DNA from 4 places in the Sphingomonas sp. 22176 genome. Region 3 is predicted to be linked to each of the others. Evidence: predicted binding sites of a transcription regulator. Region 3 holds the regulator's gene; each other region holds the start of a gene.
What was found. The regulator LexA, encoded in region 3, represses DNA repair genes until DNA is damaged. The targets are predictions, from matches to a motif close to GTTCCNCNCTTGTTCT.
Positions count from the first base shown of each region.

Region 1 (7,358 bases), on a different contig from region 3:
GTTTCCCTCGGGGCGCCTGCGTACGCACAGACCGCGCCCAGCGGCCGCCAGGACGTGCCGTCCCCCGGCGCCAAGACCGCTGCGCCGACGACGACGCTGCAGGACGCGCTGGCCCAGGCCTATGCGACCAATCCGGACATCCAGACTCAGCGCGCCAACCAGCGCGCGAACGACGAGAATGTGCCGATCGCCCGCTCGCAGGGGCTGCCCGGTCTCAGCGCGAGCGGCTCCGCGAACGACAGCCTGTACAATACCAATGCCAGCGCACTGACGCCATCGCGTCAGGCGCAGCTTGGCGTCAATCTGTCGCAGCCCATCTATAGCGGCGGCAGCATCCGCAATTCGGTACGCGCCGCCGAGGTGCGGGTGAATGCCGGCCGCGCAAACTTGCGTGGCAGCGAGGCGGACATCTTCACCCAGACGGTAACCGCTTATCTTAACGTCATTCGCGACGAATCGATCGTCCGACTCAACCAGGAAAACGTCCACGTCCTCGAGGTGAACCTCCAGGCGACCCGCGACCGATTCCAAGTGGGCGACCTGACCCGCACGGACGTTGCCCAGTCCGAGGCGCGCCTGGCGCTTGCTCAGTCGCAGCTGCGCAGCGCCGAGGCGCAGCTGATCGGCAGCCGCGAGACCTATATCCAGGTCGTCGGCACGCCGCCGGGCATACTCGCGCCGCCGCCGGCGCTGCCCAATCTGCCGCAGGACGTGCAGACCGCCGAGCAGGTGGCGCTTGCCAACAACCCGTTCCTCGAAGCCGCGCAACTCGCCCGCGATGCGTCGCGCTACGATACCCGCGTCGCAAAGGCGGGTCGCCTGCCGCAGGTGAGCGTCGGCGCCGGCGGCACCTACCAGAATTATCTCGGTTCCGTGGGCGACATCGGGCGCCGTGCCGGCCTCACTCCTACGGCAACTACCGCCACGGTAGGCGTGCAGGTCTCCCTGCCGCTGTTCCAGGGCGGCCGCCCGGCCGCCCAGGTCCGTCAGGCGCAGGCGCGCGAGGGCGCGGCGATCGAGACGGTGACACTCACCGAACGCGGCGTGATCGCCCAGGCGCGCTCGTCCTACGCCAGCTACCAGGCCGCGCTGCGGGTGATCGAATCGTCGCGTACCGCAGTGCAGGCCAACCAGCTCAGCCTCGAAGGCGTGCGCGCGGAGAACAGCGTCGGCACTCGCACGATCCTGGACATCCTCAACGCCGAGCAGGAACTGCTCAACTCGCAGGTGCAATATGTCACCGCCGAGCGCGACGCCTATGTCGCAGGGTTCAGCCTGCTTGCCGCCATGGGCCGGGCCCAGGCCAAGGATCTCAACTTCGACAGCCGCCTGCTCTACGATCCGGCGGTCAATTACGCCCGCGTGCGCAACCGCATCAACGACTGGCGCGACGACAAGGCGCCCCAGCCGGTGGCGACCAGCACCCGCAGCACGCCGGCGCAGAGTGCGGTGGTGATCGGCGCGCCGCTCGATCCGACGCTGCAGCGTCCGGTTGACAGCGACCGCCCCAATCCCTGATTGAGGGCGTTCGCACTCAAACGCCAGGATGGACGCGATGGGGACTGCCAGCAGCGAGCCGTCGATGGAGGAAATCCTCGCATCGATCAAACGGATCATCGCCGACGACGAACCCGGCGCGTTCGCCCGCGGCCGTCCGCTGCGGGCGGTGCCCGAAGCCGAGGTCGAGCACGAAGCAGAGGAACCGTTGGTCGAGCCTCCGCATGAGGATGTGCTGGAATTGCACGAGCCGATCGCGGAGGAGCCCGCACCGGTCGCAGCGCCAGCGGACCCTATCCTCTCCGATCGCGTCGCCGAGGCCAGCCGCGAGAAACTCGAGGCGCTGTCGCGGCTGATCGTCAAGCCGCAGGTGCCGGGATCGGACACGCTGGAGGGCTTGGTCCGCGAGATGCTCAAGCCGATGTTGCGCGACTGGCTGGACCAGAACCTGCCGCAGTTGGTTGAGCAGATCGTCGCGCGCGAGATCGCCCGGATCACCGGCACCCGCTGAACCGCACATCCGACGATTGTATCGGGCGATACCTTCCGGCTATCGTCGGGGGCATGAAGCAGTTCCTCGTCGCGAGCGTCGCGCTCGCCGCCATCGCCGCGCCCGCCTCGGCGCGAGACCTCACCATCCAGGACGTTGTCGGCCTCTCCCGCGTGGGGGCGCCCGCCGTGTCGCCCGACGGCCATTGGCTCGTCTGGCAGCAGCGCGAGACCGATCTTGCCGCCAACAAGGGCCGCTATGATCTGTGGCGGCTCGACCTCACCGCCAAGCGTGCCAAGCCGGAGAAGCTGGTCGCCGAGCCGCTGGTCAACGAGACCGCGCCGCAGATTTCCGCCGACGGCAAGACCGTGTGGTTCCAGTCCGACAAGGGCGGCGAGGATGCGGTGTGGTCGGTGGCGATCACCGGCGGCACGCCCACCCAACTGACCCATATCCAGGGCGGCTTCAGCGGCTTCAAGGTATCGCCGGACGGCGCCAAGCTGCTCGTCTGGGCCGATCGCAAGCCGGGCGCACCGACGGTGACGCCGGCGATGGAGAAGAAGGATCCGAACGCCGGCTCGGGCCGCGTCTACCAGCAGCTCTTCGTGCGCCATTGGGATACGTGGGCGGATGGCACCCGCTCGCAGCTCTTCGTCCTGCCGTTCGGGCCGCAGGGGGCGACCGGCGACGGCGTCGCAATCGAAGGCGGGCTGGTCGGCGACACGCCCTCCAAGCCCTCGGGCGGCGGCGAGGAAGTCGCCTGGAGCGCCGACGGCAAGACCATCTACTTCGCGCTGCGCGAGGCGGACCGGATCGAGTCGCTGTCGACCAATCTCGACATCTTCGCCGCCCCTGCGGACGGCTCCGCGGCGCCGGTGAACCTCACCAAGGGCAATGGCGGCATGGACAATCTGCCGACGCCGTCGCCCGACGGGAAGTGGCTCGCCTGGTTCGCGATGGCGCGGCCGGGCTATGAAGCCGATCGCCAGGTGCTGATGCTCCGCAACCTAGCCACCGGCGACGTGCGCGCGCTGACCGCGGGCTGGGACCGCTCGGTCGCCTCGATCGCCTGGGGAGCGGACTCCAAGACGATCTACGTCACCGCGCAGGACGTGCAGGAAGAGCCGGTCTTCGCCGTGTCGCTGGCGGGCAAGGTCGAGCGGCTGACCGAGAAGGGCAGCGTCTCGGCGGTGGTGCCGACCAAAGGCGGGCTCGTCTATGCGATGAACAGCCTCACCGCGCCGGATGATTTCTATTGGCTCAAGGGCAAGAAGAGCACCCGGCTCACCGCGGTGAACGCCGAGAAGCTGGCCGGCATTTCGATGCCTGAGGTGACCCGCTACAGCTTCAACGGCGCCAATGGCGACACCGTCTGGGGCTATGTCGCCAAGCCCGCGGGGCTGGTGGCGGGGGCGAAGGCGCCGATCGCGTTCATCGTCCATGGCGGGCCGCAGGGCAGCATGGGCAATAGCTGGTCCTATCGCTGGAACCCGGCGGTGTTCGCGGGTGCCGGCTATGCGGTGGTCGCGGTCGATTTCCACGGCTCGACCGGCTATGGCCAGGCCTTCACCGATGCGATCCGCAACAATTGGGGCGGGGGGCCGCTGGAGGACCTGAAGAAGGGCCTGCGCGCTGCGACCGATCGCTTCGCCTTCCTCGATGGCGACAAGGCCTGCGCGCTCGGCGCCTCCTATGGCGGCTATATGATGAACTGGATCGAGGGCCAGTGGCCCGATCGCTTCAAGTGCATCGTCCAGCATGACGGCGTGTTCGACGCGCGCGCCATGGCGTACGAAACCGAGGAGCTGTGGTTCGACGAGTGGGAACATGGCGGCAAGGCCTATTTCGAGGACCCCGCCGCATTCGAGCGCTGGAACCCGGTCAACTATGTCAGCGCCTGGAAGACCCCGCAGCTGGTGATCACCAGCGAGAAGGACTTCCGCATCCCCTATACCCAGGGCCTGGCGGCCTTCACCGCGCTCCAGCGCCGCGAGATCCCGTCCAAGCTGCTCGTCTTCCCGGACGAGAACCACTGGGTGCTCAAGCCGAAGAACTCGCTGCAATGGTATGGCGAGGTGCTGGGCTGGATGAACCAGTGGACGGGCAAGGCGGGGAAGTAAGCGGAGGGGAGGGGCTCCGGCCCCTCCTCCTCAGGCGATGATGCGGACGGGATCGCCGACGCGGATCAGTCCCGGCCGTGCCGGTGCCGAATAGAGCCCGTAGCAGGCGGCGAAGCGCTGGGCGACAGTGCGCAGGACCGTCGGGTCCTTGGCGCCGGTGTCCGGATCGATGGTGATCAGCACGCAGCGCTGGATCGGATCGGCGCATTGCACGATCGCGCCGTCCTCGCTCGGGTCGCCGAAGGCGAGGCGCAGGCCCTGCCATTGCTCGGGCAGCAGTTCGCTCTCGATCGTGACGTTGATGCGGAAGCGGCGCGGATCGACCCGGCCGCCATGCGCGGTCTCCAAGGCGCGATGGCCGGCGCTGGTCTGGAGCGAGATCGGCATGGAGTCATAGACGCCGCGCGCTACCTGGATCAGCGCCACCGGCTCGCGCGCGGCCTCTGCCAGGTGGGCGTGCAGGCCGGGGTCGTGCAGCGCGCGGACACCTCCATCCGGCACTTCCACCGCGATGGCGCTGATCTTGGGTGCAGCCGGATCGGTGAAGCGGGCGCGGTGGAGCACCATGCCCGGCACTTCGCGCGCCGTAAGCCACGGAAAACGCGTGCCATTCTGCGCGCGGACAAAGGCGTACTGGCGGTCGCCCTCGATGCCCTGCCAGTCGACCTCGGCGACTGACAAAGCCTCGCCAGCCATGGACTTCACGGGGAAGCGGGCAAGCGCGGAGACATGGCCGACGATCAAGGTCACGCCACCGCAGCTAGCGCGCGTGCCGCATGTGCGCAACCTTCATCAAGTTCCCCTCTTGTTCTCACGGAACAAATGCGATACAAGCGCTGCAACACGGTTGAACGCAGTGCGTAAACCCTCTAGCGACGGGGCTTCCCAATGGCAGCATCTCTCAAGGTGATCGACGGCAATATGGCCAATCCCACGGACAAGCAGAAGGCGCTCGACGCCGCCCTCGCGCAGATCGACCGCGCCTTCGGCAAGGGCTCGGCCATGCGGCTGGGCTCGAAGGAGACGATGCAGGTCGAGGCGATTTCCACCGGCTCGCTGGGGCTCGACATCGCGCTGGGCGTCGGCGGTTTGCCGCGCGGCCGCGTGATCGAAGTCTATGGTCCGGAAAGCTCGGGCAAGACGACGCTGGCGCTGCACGTGATCGCCGAGGCGCAGAAGAATGGCGGCGTGGCCGCGTTCGTCGACGCCGAGCATGCGCTCGACCCGGTCTATGCCAAGAAGCTGGGCGTCAATATCGACGAGCTGATCGTCTCGCAGCCCGATACCGGCGAGCAGGCGCTCGAGATCGTCGACACGCTGGTCCGCTCGAACGCGATCGACGTGCTGGTGGTCGACTCGGTCGCAGCCCTGGTGCCGCGCGCCGAAATCGAGGGCGAAATGGGCGACAGCCATGTCGGCCTCCAGGCGCGCCTGATGTCGCAGAGCCTGCGCAAGCTCACCGGCTCGATCAGCCGTTCGCGCTGCATGGTGATCTTCATCAACCAGCTGCGCATGAAGATCGGCGTGATGTACGGCAATCCGGAGACGACGACCGGCGGCAACGCGCTGAAGTTCTACGCCTCGGTCCGTCTCGACATCCGCCGCACCGGGCAGATCAAGGACCGCGATGAAATCATCGGCAACGCGACCCGCGTCAAGGTGGTGAAGAACAAGGTCGCGCCGCCGTTCAAGCAGGTCGAATTCGACATCATGTACGGCGAGGGCATTTCGAAGATCGGCGAGATCCTCGATCTCGGCGTCAAGGCGGGGCTGGTCGAGAAGTCGGGCGCCTGGTTCAGCTATGACAGCATCCGCATCGGCCAGGGTCGCGAGAATTCGAAGAATTTCCTGCGCGAGAACCCGGAGGTCTGCAACCGGCTCGAAGCCGCGATCCGCGGCCGCACCGAGCAGGTCGCCGAAGGTCTGATGGCCGGTCCGGAGCCCGACGACGATATCTGATCGGATTACCTCCGCGGTAACGGGGACTGCCGGGGCGTGTGAGGCCACGTCTTCGGCGGACCTCGCTGTCCGCCTCGCTGCTGCCCGGGCCTTGCTGCAATCGGCATGGCCAGGGGCGGTGGAGCGGGAGATGGCGCCTGGGGGAGGGCGGACGTTTCTCTACAAGCCGTCGGACAGAAGCGCGGCGGTGCTGCGACTGGTCGTCGATCCGCCCAACCTGCTGCTCCACTTTGCCGAAGGGGCCCGGTTGCCCGATGCGGCGGGATTGCTGCGGGGCGAGGGGCGGCGTGGCCGCTATGTCTGCCTGGGTGCAGTCGCTTCCGGCGACGAACCGGCGCTGCGGGCGCTGATCGTCCTTGCGGCGGCAGGCGCTCCGCCGCGACCGAAATCGACATAGATCACAAACCTGGCGCAACTGCCTGATCCACGGCTCGTTGGACCTTCGCACGCTTTGCGAGGACTCCCATGACCGATCAGAACAGCCGTAACGCCCCAGCCGGTGGCGAAACCCACCAGGTGACCGATGCCGAGCACCCGGTGCTCACCACCAATCACGGCACGCCGATCAGCGACAACCAGAACCAGCTGAAGGCCGGTGCACGCGGCCCGGTGCTGATCGAGGACGAAGTCTTCCGCGAGAAGATGAACCACTTCGATCACGAGCGCATTCCGGAGCGTATCGTCCACGCCCGCGGCTCGGCCGCGCACGGCTATTTCGAGGTGACCGACAGCCTCGCCGACGTCACCATCGCCGATCTGTTCCAGAAGAAGGGCCAGCGCACCGAGGTGTTCGTCCGCTTCTCCACCGTCGCCGGCGGTGCCGGTTCGGTCGACACCCCGCGCGATGTGCGCGGCTTCGCGGTCAAGTTCTACACCCGCGAGGGCAATTGGGACCTGGTCGGCAACAACATTCCCGTCTTCTTCATCCAGGACGCGATCAAGTTCCCCGACCTGATCCACGCCGCCAAGATGGAGGCGGATCGCGGCTATCCGCAGGCGGCGACCGCGCATGATACCTTCTGGGACTTCATCAGCCTGATGCCCGAATCGACCCATATGGTGATGTGGGCAATGTCGGACCGCACGCTGCCGCGCAGCTTCGCGACGATGGAAGGCTTCGGCATCCATACGTTCCGGCTGATCAATGCCGCGGGGAAGAGCACCTTCGTCAAGTTCCATTGGAAACCGAAGGCGGGCCTGGCCTCGACGATCTGGGACGAGACCGTGAAGATCGCCGGCGCCGATCCCGATTTCCAGCGCCGCGACCTGTTCGAGCGCATCCAGCGCGGCGA
Region 1 covers NZ_JBQEPL010000004.1:58,894-66,251, reverse strand. Annotated here, with positions in the region: gene ACTJKY_RS14825 (TolC family outer membrane protein) at 1-1,518, shown strand, start outside; gene ACTJKY_RS14820 (DUF2497 domain-containing protein) at 1,556-2,008, shown strand; gene ACTJKY_RS14815 (prolyl oligopeptidase family serine peptidase) at 2,062-4,107, shown strand; gene ACTJKY_RS14810 (MOSC domain-containing protein) at 4,138-4,857, opposite strand; gene recA (recombinase RecA) at 4,996-6,066, shown strand; gene ACTJKY_RS14800 (hypothetical protein) at 6,197-6,463, shown strand; gene ACTJKY_RS14795 (catalase) at 6,532-7,358, shown strand, end outside.
Region 1: recA (recombinase RecA) is a predicted target of LexA. The motif match lies at 4,904-4,919, and genes of this name have one in related genera.

Region 2 (7,358 bases), 180 kb from region 3:
TGACAACAGCCGGTTGGTGCGGAGCCTGTTGTGTCTTCAGCGCGTGTACTTTGTTGCGCAATCTTGTCTGCAGGCGCCTTGCTGCTCTGTGCGGCAAGTGATTCGCCGAGCCTCGAAGATCAGGTGCTCGACCGAATCAACCATCTTCGCGAGAACCCTGCCGCTTATGCCGATCGTCTTCGCCAGTTGCGGCCCTATTTTCGCGGTAACACGCTGTATTTGCCCGGGCGGCCGCGTGGCCTGATCACGCGTGAAGGCGTCGATGCCGTCGAAGAGGCGATCGCTTTCCTCGAATTGCAGGCGCCGCTGCCGCCGCTGAGCCGGGCCGACCTTCTGGGGCTCGCCGCACGCGATCATGTCGTGGTGCAAGGCGCGCTGGGCACGCGGGGGCATTTCTCGCCCGACGGGGCGTCGCCCGGGGATCGCGTCCAGCGTCGCGGCGGCGGCCGGTTGGTGGGCGAAGACATCTCCTATGGCTATGCCGATGCCGACGAGGTGGTGCGGCAGCTGGTGATCGACGACGGCGTTCCCGACCGTGGCCACCGCGAGCTGCTGTTCAATCGCGAGTTGCGCTATGCTGGCGTCGGCTGCGGCAGCCACAGCGCCTACGGCCATATGTGCGTGATCGATGTCAGCCGTACCCGCAACGGCATGTCCGTCTACGCCACGCTGGCGCAGAACGAGGCGCGGTAAGCACAGCGCTCTGAGCCGGAGGAGGCGGGCGGCACCGTACGGAACCGGCGTGGACTAGGCGGTCGAACTGGCTGCGTCCCGTCGGCCGCGCACGCCCTAGGGACGCTCCGCTCACCACCCGCGGCTACTGATTTCTACCGCCGCCGCTGGGCTGCGCAGCCGATCAGCGCCCCGCCATCGGAAGGGTGCCGGATCAGCGCACCACCGTCACCAGATCGCCGCGCTTGACCACACCGAACAACCGCTGAGCAAAGTCCTGCGGCACGCCGATGCAGCCATGCGTCGCCAATCCCTGGCGGACGTTGCTGCCATGGATGGCAACGCCGTCGCTGGTGAGCCACAGCGTGTAGGGCATCATCGCATCATAGGTGTTCGATCGGTGGTTCCGCTCCATTCCACGGATCGGGAAGTTGCCGATCGGGGTCGGTGTCTCGTCCTGGCCGTACAGGATCACGCTGGTCGCGATCTCGTTCTCGCCGCGGAACACAGAGAGGATCTGGCGCGTCAGATCGATGCGCAGCCAGATCCTCCCCGGGGGAACGCCATGATCGTTCCAGGCGAACTCGCCGAACTGCATTCGGTCGGGTACGCGCAACAGGCTGCGGATCACGCGCGTGCTGCCATCACCAAGCCGTAGCTGTTGCTGATCGCCATCGGAAAACCGAATGCGGTCCGTATCCGCGGGCGCGATCATGCGGCCCGCAGCGCTATCCTGCTTGACGTAGCGCGGAACGAACGCCTTGGCGGCCAGCGTAACCAGCAGCAGCGAGGCCGCGCCCAGCGAGATCCAGATACCGAGCTTGGGCCGACTGGGCATCAGGCCTTGGCTTCAATCCGGTTCCGCCGCCGCATTTCCGCGCCGACAAGGCCAAAAGCGGTGACCAGCATCAGCCATTCCGCCGGTTCCGGAACCGCAGGCGGCGTCGGCGTCGGCGTCGGCGGCGGCGGCGGCGGCGGCGTCGGAGTTGGCGTCGGGCTAGAGGTCGGTGTTGGCGTCGGCGTTGGGCTCGACGTGGGAGTAGGCGTCGGCGTCGGGCTGGCCGTCGGCGATGGCGACGGCGTTGGCGTCTGGATACCGATCGGCGGCGCACCGCCGCCGGAGCCGCCGGTGCCGCTCGGCGGGAGCGAATTGCCCGTGAAGCTGGCCGGGCCCCGCGCAGGCACAATGTCGGCGAAGGGCGACAGCGAGTCGAAGCCGGACGGAAGACCCGCGATATCGATCGGCGCGTCCGAGGGCAGCGGCAAGGATGCCGGGATCGGTGCCTGGTCGGCAGCGAGATCGAAAGCCTTCGGCGTCGCTACACCGTTTTTGGCGAGCGAATCGGGCGTCATCGCCTCGCGTGGATTCTTTGCGACTCGGCTGTACTTGCGCTTGCCTTTGACGCTGTGGGCCCCCGCCTCACGAACGCCCGGCGATCGCGCCGACAGCACGGACAGCGCCTTCGAGGCTTCCTGCACTGCAGCAGCAACCGTTGGTACCGCGATCCCGGCGGAGGTCGCCGAAAGAAGCGAAATGGTTGCGGCAGAGGCGCTTAGCCTACGCATTGCCCGTGATCCGAAGGTTTCCTTCCCTGTTTTCAAGTTACTGCTCCCACCCCCTGTTGCTCGCACATGCGAAAAGCGCCCTTTAACTATTTCGCGACGGCGGCAAATATTAACAAGATTGAACTAAGTCGTAGCTAAATAGTTCCTTTGAGCAGTGACGGCAACACCTAACGGTATGCTTCACCTCTCATCCGTCTCCAGACGTATCAAAACGGCATGCGTGGCGCCATAGTATTTGCGAATTGGTGCAGATATGGACCTATTTCCCCAGGAGGTGATCCACTAAGCTGTTGAGATTTCTATAGTCGGATACACGCAATGGCAGCGGCTCGCCAGCTTTTGCATGGGGTGCGGCGGGCGCCAGCGCGCGTTCGAACCCCAATTTGGCGGATTCGCGCATCCGCAGGGCCGCATGGGCTACCGGACGTACTTCGCCGGAAAGCGCAATCTCGCCGAACACTACCGCATCGGCCGGGATCGGCCGCTCCGACAGGGCCGAAACGAGCGCTGCTGCCACCGCCAGATCTGCAGCCGGATCCTGTATGCGGTAGCCCCCGGCGATGTTGAGATAGACTTCGCATGCCGAAAAGCTGAGCCCGCAGCGCGCCTCGAGCACTGCCAGTACCATCGACAGGCGCGGCGAGTCCCAGCCGACCACCGATCGGCGCGGCGTCGCGCCCGAGGCGAGTCGGACGGTGAGCGCCTGCACCTCGACCAACACCGGCCGCGTCCCCTCCAGCGCGGGGAAGACGACGGTGCCGGTGACGTTCTCGTCGCGCTGGGTGAGGAACAGCGAGGAGGGGTTGGCGACTTCCGCCAGCCCCTCGGTCTGCATCGAGAAGACGCCGATCTCGTCGGTGCCGCCGAAACGGTTCTTCACCGCACGCAGGATGCGATAGAGATGGCTGCGCTCGCCTTCGAAGGCGAGTACGGTGTCGACCATATGCTCGAGAACGCGCGGCCCCGCGATCGAGCCGTCCTTGGTGACGTGCCCGACCATCACCAGCGCGGTGCCTCGTTCCTTGGCGAAGCGGATCAGCTCCTGCGCGCTGGCGCGGACCTGGCTTACCGTGCCCGGCGCGCCTTCGATCAGGTCCGAATGCATCGTCTGGATCGAGTCGATGATCAGCAGGTCGGGCGGGGTGGTCATGCTCAGCGTCGTCAGGATGTCGCGCACCGAGGTGGCGGCGGCGAGCTGCACCGGCGCCTGGCCGAGCCCGAGTCGCCGCGCGCGCAACCGCACCTGGTCGGCCGCTTCCTCGCCCGAGACATAGGCGACCGAAAGCCCACGGCTGGCGATCTTCGCCGCCGCCTGGAGCAGCAGCGTCGACTTGCCGATGCCGGGATCGCCGCCGATCAGCGTCGCCGATCCCTCGACGAAGCCGCCGCCGAGCGCGCGATCGAACTCGGCGATGCCGCTCGGCATCCGCTCGGGCAGCGCCACTTCGGCGTCGAGCCCGGAGAGCAGGATCATCCGGCCGCCCGATTGCAGGTGATGCTTGGCCTGGAACGGCGTGGCGGGGCCGCCGGCTTCCTCGACCAGCGTGTTCCATTCCGCGCAGTCGGCGCATTGCCCCGCCCATTTCGAGGTCGCCGAGCCGCAGGCCTGGCACACATAACGCTTCTGGAGTTTTGCCATGGCGACCCTGTAGCGCGATGGAAACGAAAAGGGAACGGGTGAGGCCGCGCGGGCTGTCGCACGCGGCCTCTTTTCCCGTTGCGCCACGCTGCTATGGAGCGGGCATGACCGGGCTCGACATCGTCACGCTTCTCATCATCGCCGGCGCGGCGATCCTCGGCTTTCTGCGCGGTTTCACGACCGAGGTGCTGGCGTTTCTCGCCTGGATCCTCGTCGTCGTCGCGGTGAAGTTCTTCCATTCGGGCTTCACCGCGCTGCTCGCGCCGATGATCGGCACCGCGGGCGGGGCGGCGGTGCTGGCCTTCGCGCTGCTCGCCGGGATCAGCTATTTCGGCGGGCGGCTGATTGCCAACACGCTGGGCGGGCAGATGCGTAATTCCATGCTCGGGCCGATCGATCGCGCGCTGGGTGTCGGCTTTGGCGTCGCCAAGGGGTTGATCCTGGTCAGCATGGGCTTTCTGGTGCTGATGCTGGTGCTCGACACCTTCGACGGCGGGCGCGCGCACCGGCCCAAATGGATCACCCGGTCGGTCACCTATCCGCTGCTCGACACGACCAGCGCGGCGATCGGGGATTTCGTCGACCGGCGTCGCAAGGGCGAGCCGGTGTTCGGCAGCGACAATGCCGGTGTGGACGCGGACGAAGCGGGCGAGAGCCGGCCGCGCAAGCGGGAAGCGGATTGAGCTACAATCCTCCTTTGCAGGGGAGGATCGAGTCTGCCGACGCGCGTGCCACCGGCGCAACCCATACGAAAGGCGGGCAATTGGCGCTCGCAACTGCGGGACGGCTACCCTAGATCAAGCGGCATGAACGCCCCGCTCTACAATATGGAAATCCTGCGTCTCGCAGCCGCGATCCCGCATCACGAACGGCTGGCGCAGCCCGGCGGTACCGCCGAGAAGCGCTCGCCCGTATGCGGCAGCCGGGTGACCGTGGATATCGCGGTAGACGATGCCGGCAAGGTTGCCGAGGTGGGTATGCTGGTCCGCGCCTGTGCGTTGGGCCAGGCTTCGGCGGCGCTGATGGGCGAGGCGGTACTCGGCCGCACTCCGGCCGAGCTCGCCGCCGCCCGCGACCAGCTTACTGCCTGGCTTGCCGGCGAGCGGGATGCGCCGCCCGAATGGCCCGGCATGCAGCTGTTCGTTCCGGCGCTGCCGCATCGCGGGCGCCATGCCTCGATCCGGCTTGCCTTCGAGGCGGCGGCCGAGGCGGCCGCGCAGGCGGCGGAGGCACGGGTCTGATGGAGCATGCTGCAGACGGTTCGATGCTCGTCGATGCGGTGCCGATGCTCGGTTTCGCGCTGTTCTTCGTGCTGTTGTTCCGGCGGCTCGGGCTTGGTGCGACGCTGGGCTTCCTCGTCGCGGGTGCGCTGGTCGGGCCGCACGTGCTGCGGCTGGTCGGCGACGCCGAGGGCAAGATGGGCATTGCCGAGCTCGGCATCGCGCTCCTGCTGTTCCTGGTCGGGCTGGAGCTGAGCCCCTCGCGGCTGTGGCGGATGCGGCGCGATATTTTTGGCCTCGGCTTTCTGCAGGTGGCGCTGTGCGGCATCGCGATCGCGGGGATCGTTTGGGCAGTGACGGGCTCGACGCTGGCCGCCGCGCTGGCGCTGGGCCTGCCGATGGGGCTGTCCTCCACCGCGCAGGTGCTGCCGCTGCTGCAATCGGCCGGCCGCCTGCGCACGCCGTTCGGCGAGCGCGCCTTCGCGATCCTGCTGTTCCAGGACCTGTCGATCGTGCCGCTGATCACGATCGTCGCGGCGCTTTCGCGCAACCCGGCCGATCAGGGCGGGCCGCCGGGCTGGCTGCTGGGGCTCTATACCGTCGGCGCAATCGTCGGGCTGGTGGTGGCGGGGCGTTTCCTGCTGCGGCCGCTGTTCCGGCTGATCGGCAATCTCGACGAGCGCGAGATGTTCGTCTTTGCAGGCCTCCTGACGGTGATCGCCAGTGCCGCGGTGATGGAGGCGCTGGGCCTGTCGGCGGCGCTCGGCGCGTTCATCGCCGGCGTGATGCTGGCGGATTCGCCCTTCCGGCACGAGATTGAGGCGGACGTGGAGCCGTTCCGCGCGATCCTGCTCGGACTGTTCTTCGTCGCGGTGGGCATGACGCTCGATCTCCACGCGATCGCCGAGCGGCCCTTCTTCGTCGCCGGCATGGCGCTGGCGCTGATCGCGGCCAAGGCGGCGCTGATCATGGGGCTCGCGCTCCTCTTCGGGATGAAACCGCGCGGGGCGTTCGCGCTCGGCGTGCTGTTGTCCCAGGGCGGTGAGTTCGGCTTCGTGCTGTTCGCTCAGGCGCAGAAAGCGCTGCTCATCGAGCCGCAGGCCGCCAGCGTGTTCAGCGCGATCGTCACGCTCTCGATGGCGACCACGCCGTTCCTGATGATGGCGACCAGGCGTCTCCGCGCCGAGCCTGTCAAGGCGGGCGCCACGCCAGACGGGCCGCGCCAGGAAGGCGCCAATGCCGTGGTGGTCGGCTATGGCCGCTTCGGCCAGACGGTGGCGCAGATGCTGATCGCGCAAGGCATCCCGGTTACGATCATCGACCGCGACGTGGAAATGATCGAGACCGCGGGCAGCTTCGGCATGAAGGTCTATTATGGCGACGGCACCCGCATCGACTTGCTCCGCCAGGCGGGGGCAGGGGATGCCGAGCTGATCCTGTTCTGCCAGGACGGCGACGGCATGGACACCGAGATGATGGAAGGGGTCCATGCGGCCTTCCCGAACGCCAGCATCTTCGTGCGCGCCTATGACCGTCGCAGCATCATTAAACTGAAGGGCGCACCGATCGCCGGCGTGGTGCGGGAGGTGCTGGAAAGCGCGGTGGTGATGGCCCGGCGCGCGATGGACTCGGTGGGCGTCGACGGCGCCGAGATCGACCGGACCGAGGCCGAATATCGCCGGACCGATATCGCCCGGCTGAAGGCGCAGAAGGAAACTGGCGACCTTTATGCCGGGCGCGACGGCATGTTCAGCCAGGCCGCGGCCGCTGCCGCGGCGGTGCAGGATCGCGGCGATGGTTGATTGGGGAGCGAACGCATGAACTGGATCGCGGTGCTGGCGGCGCTCTCGGGCGCGATGGCGGTAGCGGCCGGGGCCTTCGGGGCGCATGGCGCGCAGGGCCAGGCGGTCGAGTGGCTCAAGACCGGCGGGCATTATCAGCTGGTGCACGCGGTGGCGGCGCTGGTGGCGCTGCAGTCGGGCGCGCGCGGGCCTGCGGCGCTGTTCGTCGGCGGCGGGTTGGTGTTCGCGGGCACGCTGTACCTGATGGCGCTCGGCCTGCCGCGCTGGCTGGGGGCGGTGACGCCGATCGGCGGGGCGGCGCTGATCGCGGGGTGGTTGTGGCTGGCCTGGGCGGTTGCCTCGAAGGTGGCGAAATGAGCGAGCCGCAGGCGCCCTGGGACCCGGCGCAGGTCCGCATCTGGCTCGAACGGCGGATCAAGGCCGCCCGATCGGATCAGGATGTTGCCGATCGCTATGGCC
Region 2 covers NZ_JBQEPL010000003.1:65,999-73,356, forward strand. Annotated here, with positions in the region: gene ACTJKY_RS12220 (CAP domain-containing protein) at 64-693, shown strand; gene ACTJKY_RS12225 (L,D-transpeptidase) at 887-1,510, opposite strand; gene ACTJKY_RS12230 (hypothetical protein) at 1,510-2,274, opposite strand; gene radA (DNA repair protein RadA) at 2,498-3,877, opposite strand; gene ACTJKY_RS12240 (CvpA family protein) at 3,982-4,560, shown strand; gene ACTJKY_RS12245 (iron-sulfur cluster assembly scaffold protein) at 4,684-5,118, shown strand; gene ACTJKY_RS12250 (cation:proton antiporter domain-containing protein) at 5,118-6,899, shown strand; gene ACTJKY_RS12255 (DUF423 domain-containing protein) at 6,915-7,256, shown strand; gene ACTJKY_RS12260 (hypothetical protein) at 7,253-7,358, shown strand, end outside.
Region 2: radA (DNA repair protein RadA) is a predicted target of LexA. The motif match lies at 3,898-3,913, and genes of this name have one in related genera.

Region 3 (7,358 bases):
CGAAAGCGCGCGATGGGCTCGTTCGAGGGAGCATAGGGCATGATCGATCGCGCCACTGCGGGGATTTCCGCCCTGGCAGGCAATCGGCGAGCGGTACCGACAATAGGATCACCGGGCGAGGGCAGCGCTTGAGATGGGGCAGCGGCGCTCTGGTGTCCGTGCTCTGTAGACGTTGCGCCTCGCTCGTCAGGTTCGCGTTCTTGCTGTGCGCGTGCTGGAGGGGACATCAGTACAATTGCTATCAAGGAACAGAGCAAGATGCGCACTATGCTGTCCTTCTCCCCGACATACGGAGACTATGCCATCGACGCCGAACATGCGGACGAGGGTTGCGATAGGCCAGCATAGCACTAGCCACTGAGTATTTAAGAGAAGATGCGCGGCTGATTGCTGCGGACGCCGAGAATTTGGGCTTCATGCGCGGCGACGCGAAAATCCTCCCGATCAACCATGCCCCATCGAGACCATGAAGGCAGCCTCATCGCCACGCGTGCCAAGCAGATAGTGGGCGATACCGGGCATTCGTCGATCCGGTCATCGGATGGATACGGCGCAGAAGGCGTTCGACGGGGAGCAAACGGCTGGGAAGTGCATCGAGCTTCAGTGGGCCGAGGTGTCCGCGGAGACGTTCGTCTTGGTGTGGACGTTCGTCTGATTGACGATGCCCTGCACGATCCGGCCTTGTTGGACATTCGCAAGCTGATTGCCGGCGCCGTTGTAGAGTCCGCGCAGATAGCCGCGATCGAAGACCGTCATTTCCGCCGGAGGCGACCCGGCCGTATCGAAGAGCGAAAGGATTGTGTCGCGACCGATAGCCCGCCGCGGCCGAATGACTGCGAGTGCGCGCATCACCGCATAATCGGCGATCTGGTTCGTCGTTCTGCCGACAACGGCCGACCGCTCGACCAGCACTATCGCGTTGACGATGTCCATCCGGACATCGGAAACCAGACGAGAGCCCTCGTTGAGCGGCACCTGCACCATCCGTATGTTGTTCCACGCACGTACCGGCCCTGGCTGGCGGGAGAGATCGTGAAGATCGGCAGGCTTGCGCGTGCCAAACAGCACAGCGCGATCGTGCTCCAGTCGTTTCAGCGTGGCCTCGACGCCGTTGACGAACAATATTGCGACATTGGGGTGGCATCCGGCGCCAGCGAGCCGGAGGCCGGCCTGTTCCGCATCCGCCGCAAGCCGATCGCCGATCTGCTCGAGCGTGGCCTGCGCAAGGCCGGAGGTGATGAAGCAGACGGGCTCGTTGAACCGGGCCAGTGGGTCGTCCGGTGCGACATTTGGGGTGATGGCGCGGCTGAGCGATCGCACGGTCTCCGGGTCGGGCGCCTGCCTGCCCATGACGATGATCGGATCCTGCTTGGCCGCCCCTGCGGGAGGCGCGGCAGTCGTGTCCGGCATGTCCTGCTCGGCCGTTATCGCGCCCGGCATCGCTTGCGACGAGGGCGAAGTGGAGGGCAGGCTCTGCTGCGCGGCCACCCCGCCTGGCAGGAGAAGAGCCATGAACCTGCCAACCAACCACGCACGCATTGAATCCCTCCCCGATCCTGAACACAAGGCAATCATGTGACAAGCGCGCTCATTCGGGAACAGAAACCGTGATGATGCTGCCCCTCGGTCTCGCGCTCGCCTGCAAAAAGCATATCGGTTGCTTGGCTCAGGGCTCAGTATTGCCGCTGTAGTCCAGCAAGGCGCTGAACGCGCATCTGATCAGGGCGGTAGCGTTGCGCGGTGTAGTCGCGATTGGCCGGGTCAAGCTGGACCGTCGAGCCTTCCTTGCAGAATACTTCAGCGGACCTCGGCATCGTCGGTCCGTGCGGCGACGATCTCCCCGTCCCGCGCGGTCTCGGTGCGGCGGATCAGCGCATGATCGCCGTCGAGATTGCCGGCTTCGCCCCTCCAGTCGCCCGCGACTTCGAACACATAATGCTCGCCCCACCGAGCAGCGGGATTTCGACTATGTCGTTGGCCGAACAAGGCAGCCAGGCGGGGGCGACGATGGTGCTCAACGGGCTTGGCGTCTTGGCGGCAGACGTTCTGGGCGTGCGGAATCGGGCTGGGCAATCGGCGCCACCGAAGGCCCGCACAAGCACAAGGCCGTTGCCCATGAATGCCCGATGGATAACTCGACGGGATCGGCTGTCCGATGCGTGATGACCCGATGATCGCGCCGTTAGCAGCGTCAGTGTTCGGCAGACGGCGGGGGATCCGCTTGTTGCTCCTTGAGGACGCGCTGGACGATCAACCCGCGCGTGCTCCATGCAAAGGCATTGGCCTGTCCGGCGTAGAGGCCGCGCAGATAGCCGCGGTCGAAGGCGGTGAGTTCGCCTGGCACGCGATTGGCATTCCCGTCGAATAGGGAGAGGATCGTCTCCGTCGGCCCGCTGGCGCGGGGGCGGGCGCCGCCCAGGGTGCGCATCGCCAGATAATCGGCGATCTGGTTGCTGGTTTTGCCAATCACGGCCGAGCGCTCGACCAGAACGATCGACGCCAGCATGTCGTTGCGGGTGGGCGAGACCAGCCTGGAGGCAATCGGGACGTTCAAAAAGCCGCCCTTGTTGATGTGCTCGCCATCGCGGCTGAGGACCTCGCTGTTGCTCCACGCACGCACGGGACCGGTCTCGCCGACGATGGTGCGAATCTCCGACGGCGTACGATCCCCGAAGATCCACCATTTGCGTCGCACGAGGGTGTCGACCCCCGCCGATACGCCGTCGGTGAAGACGACGAGGATGTTGGGCGTGCATCCATCGCCCGCGAGTTTCAGCCCTGCCTGTTCGGCATCTGCCGCCAGGCGGTAGCCGATCATCTCGAGGACGGAGCGCTCTAGCCCGACGCTGCCAAAGCAGACGGCGTCATGAAAGCGTGCCAGCGGTGCGTCGTTGGGGCTGGGCGGCGTGATCGCATGCACCAGCGCGCTGATTTCCTTCCTGGAAGCAGGCTTGCGTCCGGTGACGACGATGGGATCGGTGGGGCCGGCAGGCGCCTTGCGGCCTTGTGCGGGGTCGGGCGTATCCGGTGCGACCGGCGATGCCGGCGGCTGCGTCGCACCCTGAGGAGGGGAGGCGCTCTGCTGCGCTATAGCCACGCCGGGAAACAGCAGGCCCGCCGCCGCCACCAGAAGATGTCCACGCATACGTCCGCGCTCCATAACTTCTTATGTGCAGACCGTGCCATAAATATCGGGGGCGTAGAAGTAGTATTGGAGGCGTAGAAGTAAAACCACGCGATCGACGGCCAAAGTGCGCGAGGCTGGACGGACAGGGAATGGACGAAGCGCAAGGCGAAGCGCTACTGGTGCCTCGTGTCGCCTCGTCCTCGCCCAACCCATCAGTAGCGGCGCAGCAATCCGGCCAACCGGCCCTGCACCCGCACTTGATCGGGGCGGTAGCGCTGCGGGCTATAGTCGCGATTGGCCGGATCGAGCCGGACCATCGCGCCTTCCTTGCGGAAATACTTCAACGTCGCCTCGGCATCGTCGATCAGTGCGACGACGATCTCGCCGTCCCGCGCGGTCTCGGTGCGGCGGATCAGCGCAAAGTCGCCGTCGAGAATGCCGGCTTCGACCATCGAGTCGCCCGCGACTTCGAGCGCATAATGCTCGCCCGCGCCGAGCAGCGCGGCGGGCACCGGCAACATGGTCGAGCCTTCGAGCGCCTCGATCGGGGTGCCGGCGGCGATGCGGCCGTGCAGCGGGATCTCCACCACGTCATTGGCCGGGGCAGGCAGCGAGGCTGGCGCAGCGGTGGTGCTCGCGGGCTTGGGCGCCTTGGCGGCCGGTTTGCGCTCGCCGCGTTCGGGCATGCGCAGCACTTCCAGCGCGCGGGCGCGGTTGGGCAGGCGGCGGATGAACTCGCGTTCCTCCAGCGCGCTGATCAGGCGGTGCACGCCCGATTTCGACTTGAGATCGAGCGCCTCCTTCATTTCCTCGAACGAGGGCGATACGCCCGTCTCGGCAAGACGGTCGGAAATGAAGCAGATCAGCTCGTGCTGCTTGCGCGTGAGCATCCAATCCTCCGGGGTCCAGAACAGACTGGGAACGTTTATGCAATGTTCCGGGGTGCTGTCAAGCGATGTCGAGGATTTCCACCGAGCCGGAGCTATTTGCAGGCGGCGCATGGGGTTCGCGCACGATCAGGCAGGTGCTGCGGGCTAGCGTGCGGAGCATCGAACTGTCCTGGATCGCCGAGGCATGGACGCGCCCGTCGATCAGCACGGCGCGCAGGTAATCGGTGCGCGGGCCATTGGCCGGCAGCGTCTCGCCGAGGATCGCCGTGCGCCCTCGCGGGAATGGGTCGGCGGCGCCGGAACAATGCGCGATCAAGGGCTTGGCGAAGAGCAGCGCGGTGACGAACACCGACACCGGATTGCCCGGCAAGCCCAGCACGACCATGTCGCCGCGCGTGCCGGCCATCATCGGCTTGCCCGGGCGGAGGGCGATCCGCCAGAAGTCGATCGTCGCGCCGGCGGCTTCGAGCGCGGGCCGGACGAGGTCGTGATCGCCCACCGATGCGCCGCCGCTGGTGATCAGCAGATCGGCCTCGACGGTGGCGAAGGCATGGGTGAGGGCCCCCAGATCGTCGGGCAGGATGCCGAGATCGACGATCTCGACCGGCAGATCGGCGAGCTGCGCGGCGAGCATGGTGCGGTTCGATTCGGGAAGCTGGGCTGGGCCGACAGGCGTACCCGGCGTCACCAGTTCGTCGCCGGTCGCGGCGATCGCGACGCGGACCTTGCGGCGGACGGGCAGCGCCGCATGGCCGCCGATCGCCGCCAGCGCGATCCGCGCGGGCGTGAGCCGCTCGCCCGCCGCGATCAGCGCGTCGCCCTCCGCGAAGTCGAGCCCCCGGCGGCGGGTGTTGCGGCCGAGATAGGGCGGGCCTTCGCCAGCGAGACTTAGCCGATCGCCGTCGCGCGCGGCCTCTTCCTGGACGAGCACCGTGTCCGAGCCCGCTGGCATCGGCGCGCCGGTGAAGATCCGCACCGTTTCTCCCGGCGCAATCGTGCCTGCGAAGCCCGAGCCCGCCGCACTTTCACCGATCACGGTCCACGGCCCGGGCAGGTCGGCGAAGCGGATCGCATAGCCGTCCATCGCCGAAAGATCGGTCTCCGGCTGGGTGCGGCGGGCGACCACCGGCTGGGCGGCCCAGCGGCCGACGGCGTCCGCGAGCGGAACCGTCTCGACAGGCGTGGGGCCGGCGAGCGCGAGCAGCCGCGCCTGGGCCTCGGCGATGGGAAGAAGTGCCATGCCGCTCGATTGGGCGCGGGCGCGCGGCGATGCAAGCGGCTTCAGCCGGTGCGGCGGCTCGCGGTGAGCAGGCGCAGGTCGCTGTCGCGCAGCGGCATGCGGAATTCGGCGAGCGTCCGGCCTTGCCGCGCCCGCACCACGCGCGCTGGGCCGCCGCCGATCTCGGGCAGCGCTACCCAAATCGAAGCGCCGGGGGCGAAGGCCTGGCGCGCCTCGAACTCGACCTGCAGGGCGGTGAGCGCATGGATCCGGCAATTCCACCAGCCCACGCCCTCACGTACCCTTCCGGGCAGGTCCAGGCGGAGCGCCAGCTTGTCCTGCAGCAGCCCGTCGATGTCGCTCCCGCCGGCTTGTGGGGCGGGTGCCTGCTGGATGCCGCGAAGCCAGGGGAACAGGGTCTGCCAGCCCAGCTCCTCGGTGAAGACGATGCCGGCGGTCTCGCCCGCGATCCAGCGCACCGTACCTTCCAGCGGGCGCAGCCCGTCGAAGGTCAGCTGCACCGCCTCGTCGACGCCAAGCCCCCGCGCCTCGACGCCGACCCCGCCTTGCGAGATGTCGCGGGTGCGCAGCTGCTCGACCTCGCCGCCGCGATGCACGCCGACGGTGTGGCGCAGCTCGATGCGCGGCAGGCGGCGGCGCTCGGCGGTGGCGCGGGCGAGGTTGCGCGCGACCATCCCCAGCACGTCCACCGGCGCGTCGAAGGTGAGCCCCGCCTCGGCGCCGTCCGACCAGAGCGTGCGCCCGATCAGCGGCTCAGCGGTCCCGAGGTGCAGCCGGACCGGCACCGCTTCGGCCAGCGCGTGCTCGACGCGCAGCCGGGCGCCGGCCCGGCCGATCCAGTGGATGCCGCAGTCGAGCAGTTCGCCGCCCCAGGCGAGTTGGCCTGCATCGAGCCCGTCCGCCGCCGCGGCGCTGGGCGCGCGCGGTGCGGGCAGGTCGTGCGTCAGGCTGAAGATCGTCGCGGACGTTCGCCCCGTATCCATGCTGTCGTTCCGTCCCAAGGGGAACAGCATGCGCGCCGGGCCCTGAAACCGCGGTTAAGCGGCAGGGTTGCGAAAAGCCTAACGCAGGGGCTCAGGCGTCGCGCAGCCCCACGCCCATGGCGGCGCGCGCCTGCTCGGATTCCGAGGAGACGACCGGATAGGCGCAATAGTCCGCCGCATAATAGGCGCTGGGCCGGTGGTTGCCCGACCAGCCGACGCCGCCGAACGGCGCGGCCGAAGAGGCACCGTTGGTCGGCTTGTTCCAGTTGACGATGCCCGCGCGGATGTTCGCCCAGAACTGGTCGTAGAGCCGCGGGTCCTGGCTCACCAGGCTGGCGGACAGGCCGTAGCGGGTGTCGTTCGCTTCGGCGATCGCGTCCTCGAAGCTCGTCTTGCGGAACACCTGGAGGATCGGGCCGAACAGCTCGACATCCACCTTCTCGCGCGCCTCGGTCATGTCGACCACGCCGGGGGTGAGGAAGGGGCGGTTCTCGATCAGCCGCTCCATGTGGCGCAGCGGGCGGCCGCCCATGGTGGAGAGCGTCAGGAAACTTTCGGTGAGCATGTCGGCGGTGTTGTTGTCGATCACCGGGCCCATGAAGGGCTGGGGATCGGCGTGCGGCTCGCCGATGATCAGGCGGCCAATCAGCTTGTTGAGCTCGGCCATCAGCGGCTCGAACAGTTTCTCGTCGACGATCAGCCGGCGCGCGGCGGTGCAGCGCTGGCCGGCGGTGGTGAAGGCGGACTGCACCACCAGCACTGCGGCCGAGTAGAGGTCCGGCGTATTCCAGACGAGGATCGGGTTGTTGCCGCCCATCTCCAGCGCGAGGATCTTCTCCGGCCGCGCGGCGAACTGTCGGTTGAGCGCGATGCCGGTGTTCGCCGAGCCGGTGAAGAGGAGCCCGTCGATATCGGGATGGCTGGCCAGCGCCTTGCCCTGGTCCGGCCCGCCGATCAGCAGGCGGATACAGCCTTCGGGGATGCCCGCGGCATGGAAGCACTCGACGAGAAAGGCGCCGCTGGCGGGCGTCTTTTCGGAAGGCTTGAATACCACCGCATTGCCGGCGAGCAGCGCAGGCACGATGTGGCCGTTCGGCAGATGCGCCGGGAAGTTATAG
Region 3 covers NZ_JBQEPL010000003.1:242,968-250,325, forward strand. Annotated here, with positions in the region: gene ACTJKY_RS13085 (hypothetical protein) at 601-1,512, opposite strand; gene ACTJKY_RS13090 (LexA family protein) at 1,798-1,932, opposite strand; gene ACTJKY_RS13095 (hypothetical protein) at 2,192-3,160, opposite strand; gene lexA (transcriptional repressor LexA) at 3,340-4,017, opposite strand; gene ACTJKY_RS13105 (molybdopterin molybdotransferase MoeA) at 4,076-5,257, opposite strand; gene ACTJKY_RS13110 (PilZ domain-containing protein) at 5,299-6,240, opposite strand; gene astD (succinylglutamate-semialdehyde dehydrogenase) at 6,332-7,358, opposite strand, start outside.

Region 4 (7,358 bases), on a different contig from region 3:
GTCACATAAGGATCCCGCGCGGCAAAGCTGCGCGCGGCCTCCGCATCGGCGAACAGCAGCAGCGCGCTCTCCGGCGGATCGCCCACCGCCCCGCCGAGGATCAACGTGCCGGCATCCGCCGCCGCCCAGGCAAGCGCCAGATGCGTCTCCCGGAGCGCACCCCGGCGCGCCAGATAATCGGGCGCCAGGGTGTAGCGGAGCAGGACGTGCGCCATGCTCAGTCGGCGAACAGCAGGACCGGCGTCTCGAGCAGCTTCTTGACCGCCTGGATGAAGCTCGCCGCGTCCCAGCCGTCGACGACGCGGTGGTCGCAGCTGATCGACAGGTTCATCAGCTTGGCGCGGACGATCTCGTCGCCGTGGAAGACCGGGCGTTCGACGATCTTGTTCGGGCCGATGATCGCCACTTCGGGCCGGTTGATCACCGGCGTCGTCGCGATGCCGCCGAGCGGGCCGAGCGAGGTGACGGTGAGGGTGGAGCCGCTCAGCTCTTCCGACTTGGCCTTGCCGGTGCGCGCAGCGTCGGCGAGGCGGGTGATCTCGCTCGCCAGCTGCCAGACATTCTTGTCCTGCGCGTCGCGGATCACCGGTACCATTAGCCCGGCATCGGTCTGCGTCGCCATGCCGAGATGGACGCGGCCATGGCGCATGACCACCCCGGCTTCGTCGTCATAGCGGGCGTTGAGCATCGGGAAGTCGGGCAGGGTGCGGCAGAGTGCTACGATCAGCAACGGCAGCAGGGTCAGCTTGGGGCGCTGGCCGCGATTGTCGTTGAGGTCGGCGCGCATCGCTTCCAGCGCGGTGACGTCGATCTCGTCGACATAGGTGAAGTGCGGGATGGCGCGCTTCGACGCGGCCATGTTCTCGGCGATGCGGCGGCGCATGCCGATCACCTTCACCGGCTGGTCCTCGCGGGCGCGGCTGGCGTGCGGCGCGTGATAGCCCTGTGCGCTGCCATAGCGGAGGAACGCGTCGAGATCGGCGTGGCGGAGGCGGTCGCCCTCGGCCGGCTTCACCTGCGCGAGGTCGATGCCGAGGTCGGCGGCGCGGGCGCGCACGGCGGGGGAGGCGAGGACCTTGATTTCCTGCGCTCCCCCTCCCGCGTGCGGGAGGGGGCTGGGGGGTGGGCCCCCGGCATCCACAGGAGCATCGCTGGTGGAGAGCGAGGGCCCACCCCCGGCCCCTCCCGCAGGCGGGAGGGGAGCGCTGGCTTCAGCGCTCACAGCTTCCTCGACCCCAGGATTCTCGGCCTCGACCTGCTCCTCGACGGTGGTCTCCGCCTCGGCCGCAGCCTCACCCTCACCCTCAACCTCGATCACCATCAGCGCCGAGCCGATCGGCACCTGGTCGCCCACCTCACCGGCGAGCTCGACCACCACGCCGAAGACGGGCGATTCCATCTCCACCGTGGCCTTGTCGGTCATCATGTCGGCGACCTGCTGGTCTTCCTCGACGCGGTCGCCGATCTTCACATGCCAGGCGACGATCTCGGCCTCGGCAATGCCTTCGCCGATGTCCGGCAGACGAAAGGTAAAACGAGCCATGGGCGTCAGTCCTTGAGGAGTTTGTTGAGTGCCTCGCGGATCCGCACCGGACCCGGGAAATAGGCCCATTCGAGGCTGTGGGGATAAGGCGTGTCGAAGCCGGTCACGCGGGCGATCGGCGCTTCGAGATGGTAGAAGCAGCGCTCCTGCACCAGCGCCGACAATTCCGCACCAAAGCCGGAGGTGCGCGTCGCCTCATGAACGATCATGCAGCGGCCGGTCTTCTTGACCGAGGCCTCGATCGCTTCGATGTCGAGCGGCACCAGCGTGCGCAGGTCGATGATTTCGGCATCGACACCCAGTTCCTCGATCGTCGCGGCGACAACGTGGACCATCGTGCCGTAGCAGAGGATCGTCACCGCCTCGCCTTCGCGGACCGTGGCGGCCTTGCCGAGTTCGACGCGGTAATAGCCCTCGGGCACTTCGCTCGCGGGATGCGCGGTCCAGTTCTTGGCCGGGCGATCATAATGGCCGTCGAACGGGCCGTTATAGATGCGCTTGGGCTCGAGGAAGAGGACGGGGTCGTTGTCCTCGATCGCGGCGATCAGCAGGCCCTTGGCATCATAGGGGGTCGACGGGATCACCGTCTTGATGCCCGAGACATGGGTGAAGATGCCCTCGGGCGACTGGCTGTGCGTCTGGCCGCCGAAGATGCCGCCGCCATAGGGCGAGCGCACCGTGATCGGCGCGGTGAAGTCGCCGTTCGAGCGATAGCGCAGCCGCGCCGCCTCGGAGACCAGCTGGTCGAGCGCCGGGTAGATGTAATCGGCGAACTGGATCTCGGGCACGGGGCGCAGGCCATAGGCGCCCATGCCGATCGCCACGCCGATGATGCCAATCTCGGTGATCGGCGTGTCGAAGGCGCGGGTCTTGCCATATTTGGCCTGTAGCCCGGCGGTTGCGCGGAACACGCCGCCGAAATAGCCGACATCCTCGCCCATCACGACGACCTGGTCGTCGCGCTCCATCATCACGTCCATGGCGGAGTTGATCGCCTGGATCATGTTCATGCGGGGGGTGTCGCTCATATGCCTGCCGCCTTGCGCTCGGCGATCATCTGGTCGCTCTGTTCCTTCAGGTGCCAGGGGATGGTCTCGAACACGCCCTCGAACATCGTCTCGAACGGCTGGTGCATGCCATGGCCGAGGATGCCGTTCTTCTCGGCTTCCTTCTGCGCGCGCTTCACCGTCTCGGCGAGTTCGAGGTCCATCGCCGCATGGCGTTCCTCGTCCCATTCGCCGAGGCCGATCAGATGGTCCTTCAGCCGTCGGATCGGATCGCCGAGCGGCCAGGCATTGGGCTCGCCGGCCGAGCGGTAGGCGCTGGGATCGTCGGAGGTGGAGTGGCCCTCGGCGCGATAAGTGAAATGCTCGATCAGCGTCGGTCCCTGGTTGGTCCGCGCGCGCTCGGCCGCCCATTGGGTGGCGGCATAGATTGCCAGCGCATCATTGCCGTCGACCCGCAGTCCGGCGATGCCATAGCCGATCGCGCGCGCCGCGAAGGTGGTCGCCTCGGCACCGGCAAAGCCCGAAAAGCTCGAGATCGCCCATTGGTTGTTGACGACGTTGAAGATCACCGGCGCGCGGTAAACGGTCGCGAAGGTCAGCGCCGAGTGGAAGTCGCCTTCCGCGGTCGAGCCCTCGCCGCACCAGGTGGCGGCGATGCGGGTGTCGCCGCGCGCCGCGCTCGCCATCGCCCAGCCCACCGCCTGCGGATATTGGGTGGCGAGGTTGCCGGAGATCGAGAAGAAGCCGGTTTCCTTCGACGAATACATGATCGGCAGCTGCCGGCCCTGCAGCGGATCGCCTCGGTTCGAGTAGATCTGGTTCATCATCTCGACCAGCGGATAGCCGCGGGTGATGAGGATGCCCTGCTGGCGATAGCTGGGGAAGCACATGTCGTCGCCGGCCATCGCCAGCGCGGCCGAGACGGACACCGCCTCCTCGCCGGTCGACTTCATGTAGAAGCTGGTCTTGCCCTGGCGCTGGGCGCGGAACATGCGCTCGTCGAACGCGCGGGTGAGCGCCATGCTGCGCAGCATTTTGCGCTTGGCCTCCGCGTCGAGCCGAGGATCCCAGGGGCCGACGGCGTTGCCGGCGTCGTCGAGGACGCGGACCAGGCCATAGGCGAGTTCGTGGAATCGATCGGCCGGTTCGGCGGTGTCCGGGCGGCGCGCGGCGCCGGCGGGGGGCACGACAAGATCGCTGAAATCGGCCTCGTCGCCGGGGCGAAAGCGCGGCTCGGGCACATGCAGCGATAGCGGCGGCAGGTTGGCGCGCGGGGCGTCCACCGTCATGGTCTCTCCATCAGATACGGCCCGTGTCGTCACGGACAACGCACGAACTCGAATTGCGCAAGGCTGTTATAAAATTTCAACGCGTCTGTCGAGATGGGACAGCAGGGCTGGCCTAAAAATTTGGGACAGCGAGCCCGATTGACTCGCACGCCAATTAGAACAAAATAGGAACGAACGAGTCGGACCTTCATCAACCCCCGAGCGAGTCGCCGTGCCCGATCCTGCCACTCTCGACCAGTTGCGCGCAATGCTCAGCGCACTCGACGGCACCGGGTTCCGTCGGCGCCCGGTACTGCCGTTCGGGCTGGAGCGGCTCGATTCGAAGCTGGCCGACGGGGGTCTGCGGCTCGATGCGCTGCACGAGATTGCGGGCGCCACGCCGGACCTGACCGACGATTGCGCCGCCACCACCTTCATCGGTGGGATCGCCGCGCGCTGCTGGGGGCCGGTGCTGTGGGTGGTGCGGCGGCGCGACCTGTTCGCGCCTGGCCTCGCGCAGGTCGGGCTCGATCCCAAGCGCGTCATCTATGTCGAGGCGCGGGACGACGACGAACTGCTCGCGATCATGGAGGAAGGGCTGCGCCATCGCGGGCTCGGTGCGGTGATCGGCGAAGTGAAGCGGCTCGCCATGCCGGCGACGCGGCGGCTGCAGCTGGTGGCCGAGGGGGGGCGCACGATCGCCCTGCTGCTCAAGCGCCATGCCCGCGAGGGGAGCGATCCGCTGGGCGCACCGTCCGCCGCGGTGACGCGCTGGCGGATCGGCTGCGCGCCCTCGGCGCCGCTGCCGGTAGAGGGCGTCGGGCGGCCGCGCTGGGAGCTGTCGCTGGCGCGGCAACGTGGGGGGGAATCGTTCCAACTCTTGGTGGAGGCCTGCGATGCAACGGGTCGCTGCGCTCTTCCTGCCCCACTGGTCGCTCGACCGCGTGCGGCGGGCCGAGCGACACGCGCTGCCGCCGCCTGAGCGGGGCTGGGCGCACGCCAAGGACGAGGCTGCTCCTGTCTCCCTCCCGCCTACGGGATGTGCTGACGGTAAGATGGCGGATTCCGCTACCACCTGCGCTCCCCTTCCGCTTGCGGGGGGGGACGGGGGAGGGGCTGATCTCAGTATAGTACATCCTCTCCACGTCAGTCCCTCCCCCATCCCCTCCCGCGAGCGGGAGGGGAGCGAAGACTTGGAGGGGCTCGCCCAGGCACAAGCGCTCGCCGCCGCCGAGCAGGAAGCCGCCTGTTCCGTCCAGCGCGGCGGCGGCTGGCGGCCGGGCGCGCGCTGGGCGCGGGCCGCGCGCGACGCCGCCATCGCCGCACTTCCGCCGCACCAGCGGCCGCCGATGCGCGAGCTCGGCCGGCGCAGCGAGGCGGCGGACCATGCCTTCAAGCGGATGCGCCCCGACGAAGGCGGCGCGATGGCGGGCGGCGCGGTGCGGCTGCCGCTGGTGGCGCGTGCGGCTGCGCCGGCACCGCTTCCCCAGCCGTCATCCCGGCGAAAGCCGGGATCCATTCGGCTGGCGGATTCGGCTTCTTCTCCAGCGGAGAAGGCAATGGACCCCGGCTTTCGCCGGGATGAAGAGAGGCGGGCGGATACCCCTCGCGTCCTCTCCCGCCGCACCGGCAGCCGCAGCGAAGTCGCCGCCGCCTGTCCTGCAGCGTTCGCCGCGGGCATCCGCATCGGCATGGCGCTCACCCAGGCCCGCGCGCTGGTGCCCGAGCTGCGCGTCGACCCCGCCGACCCGGAAGGCGACCGCGCCGATCTCGAACGGCTGGCGCACAGCCTCGCCCGCCGCTGGTCGCCCAGCGTTACCCTTGCCGGCGACGACCTGCTGTTCCTCGACCTGACCGGCGTCGCGCATCTCCATGGCGGCGAGGTGCGGATGCTGCGCCGGTTGCACGCGCTGCTCGCCCGGCTGGGCTTTGCCGCGAAGATCGCCGTCGCCGACACTCCCGGTGCCGCCTGGGCGTTCGCACGCTTCCGCCCCGAGACGCTGCTCCTTTGCCCGCCCGGCGAGCATGCCGCCTGGCTCGCGCCCTTGCCCGTCGAGGCGCTGCGGCTGGAGAATGACGCGCTCGACCTGCTCCACCGGCTCGGCGTCGACAGCATCGGCCAGCTCGCGGCGCTCCCCCGCGCGCCGCTGGTCCGCCGTTTCGGTACCGTCATCGCCGCGCGGCTCGACCAGGCGCTGGGCCGTATTCCGGAACCGGTCACCCCGGTCACCCCGCCCGAGCCGATCGCTGTCACCCAGCGTTTCGCCGAGCCGATCGCCACCCCCGAGGCGATCGCCCACTGGCTGGGCGACCTTGTCCATCGCCTCGCCGAAGCACTGGCGGAAGCGGGGCAGGGCGCGCGCCGCATCGGGCTGGTCGCCGACCGGGTGGACGGCGTACCCCAGCGGATCGGCATCGGCCTTGCCCGCGCCAGCCGCGATCCGGCGCATCTGCTTCGCCTGCTCGCCAGCCGGATCGACCAGATCGAGCCCGGCTATGGCCTCGACGCGATGACGCTGCATTTGCTGCGCAGCGAACCCCTGGGCGCGCTGCCGGTCGACGAGCGGCTGGATGCCGAGACAGTGCCCGATCTCGCCCCGCTGATCGACACGCTGGCGACGCGGATCGGCATGGCGCGGCTGTGGCGGATGCGGGCCGTAGAAAGCGACGTGCCCGAACGCTCGGCCGCCGCACTCCCGCCGCTCGACCCGCCCGAGCGCGAGGCGCCGCCGATGAAGGCCGACGATGTCCGCCAACTGGATCGGGGCGCCCCGCTGCCGCCCTGGCATCCCGACTGGCCGCGCCCGATCCGCCTGCTCCGCCGGCCCGAGCGGCTCGACCATGTCGTCGCGGCCCTCCCCGACCAGCCGCCGCGTCGCTTCACCTGGCGGGGCGAGCGGCACGAAGTGGTCCGCGCCGACGGGCCCGAGCGCATCCATGGCGAATGGTGGAAGCGCGCCGCCGAGACGCACGCCACGCGCGACTATTTCCGCGTCGAGGATGAGCGCGGCCGCCGCTACTGGCTGTTCCGCCAGGGCGACGGCGAGCGCCAAGTGACCGGCGATCTCAGCTGGTACCTCCACGGCCTGTTCGGGTAACGCCCATGTACAGCGAACTCCAGGTCACCAGCCATTATTCCTTCCTGCGCGGCGCCTCTGCCCCCTCCGAGCTGTTCGAGGCCGCGGCGGCGTACGGCATGCCCGCGCTCGGCATCACCGATCACAACAGCGTCGGCGGAATCGTCCGCGGGCTGGTCGCGGCGGAAGAGACCGGCGTGCGGCTGGTCACCGGCTGCGGGCTGGACCTGACCGATGGCAGCGGCGTGCTGGTCTGGCCGGAGGATCTCGCCGCATGGTCGCGGCTCACCCGGCTGCTCAGCATCGGCAAGGCGCGGGCGGATGCGCAGCATGGCGAGAAGGGGCAGTGCTTCCTCCACTGGGAGGATGTCGCGGGCCATGCCGACGGCCTCGTCGCCGCGCTGGTGCCCGGCATGGCAGATAGTGGCGACCCGGCGGCACTGCGCTGGATGGCGGATGTGTT
Region 4 covers NZ_JBQEPL010000001.1:387,576-394,933, reverse strand. Annotated here, with positions in the region: gene ACTJKY_RS01805 (YciI-like protein) at 1-215, opposite strand, end outside; gene ACTJKY_RS01800 (dihydrolipoamide acetyltransferase family protein) at 218-1,543, opposite strand; gene ACTJKY_RS01795 (alpha-ketoacid dehydrogenase subunit beta) at 1,549-2,553, opposite strand; gene ACTJKY_RS01790 (3-methyl-2-oxobutanoate dehydrogenase (2-methylpropanoyl-transferring) subunit alpha) at 2,568-3,839, opposite strand; gene ACTJKY_RS01785 (ImuA family protein) at 4,087-4,800, shown strand; gene ACTJKY_RS01780 (DUF6504 family protein) at 5,012-6,916, shown strand; gene ACTJKY_RS01775 (error-prone DNA polymerase) at 6,922-7,358, shown strand, end outside.
Region 4: ACTJKY_RS01785 (ImuA family protein) is a predicted target of LexA. The motif match lies at 3,996-4,011, and genes of this name have one in related genera.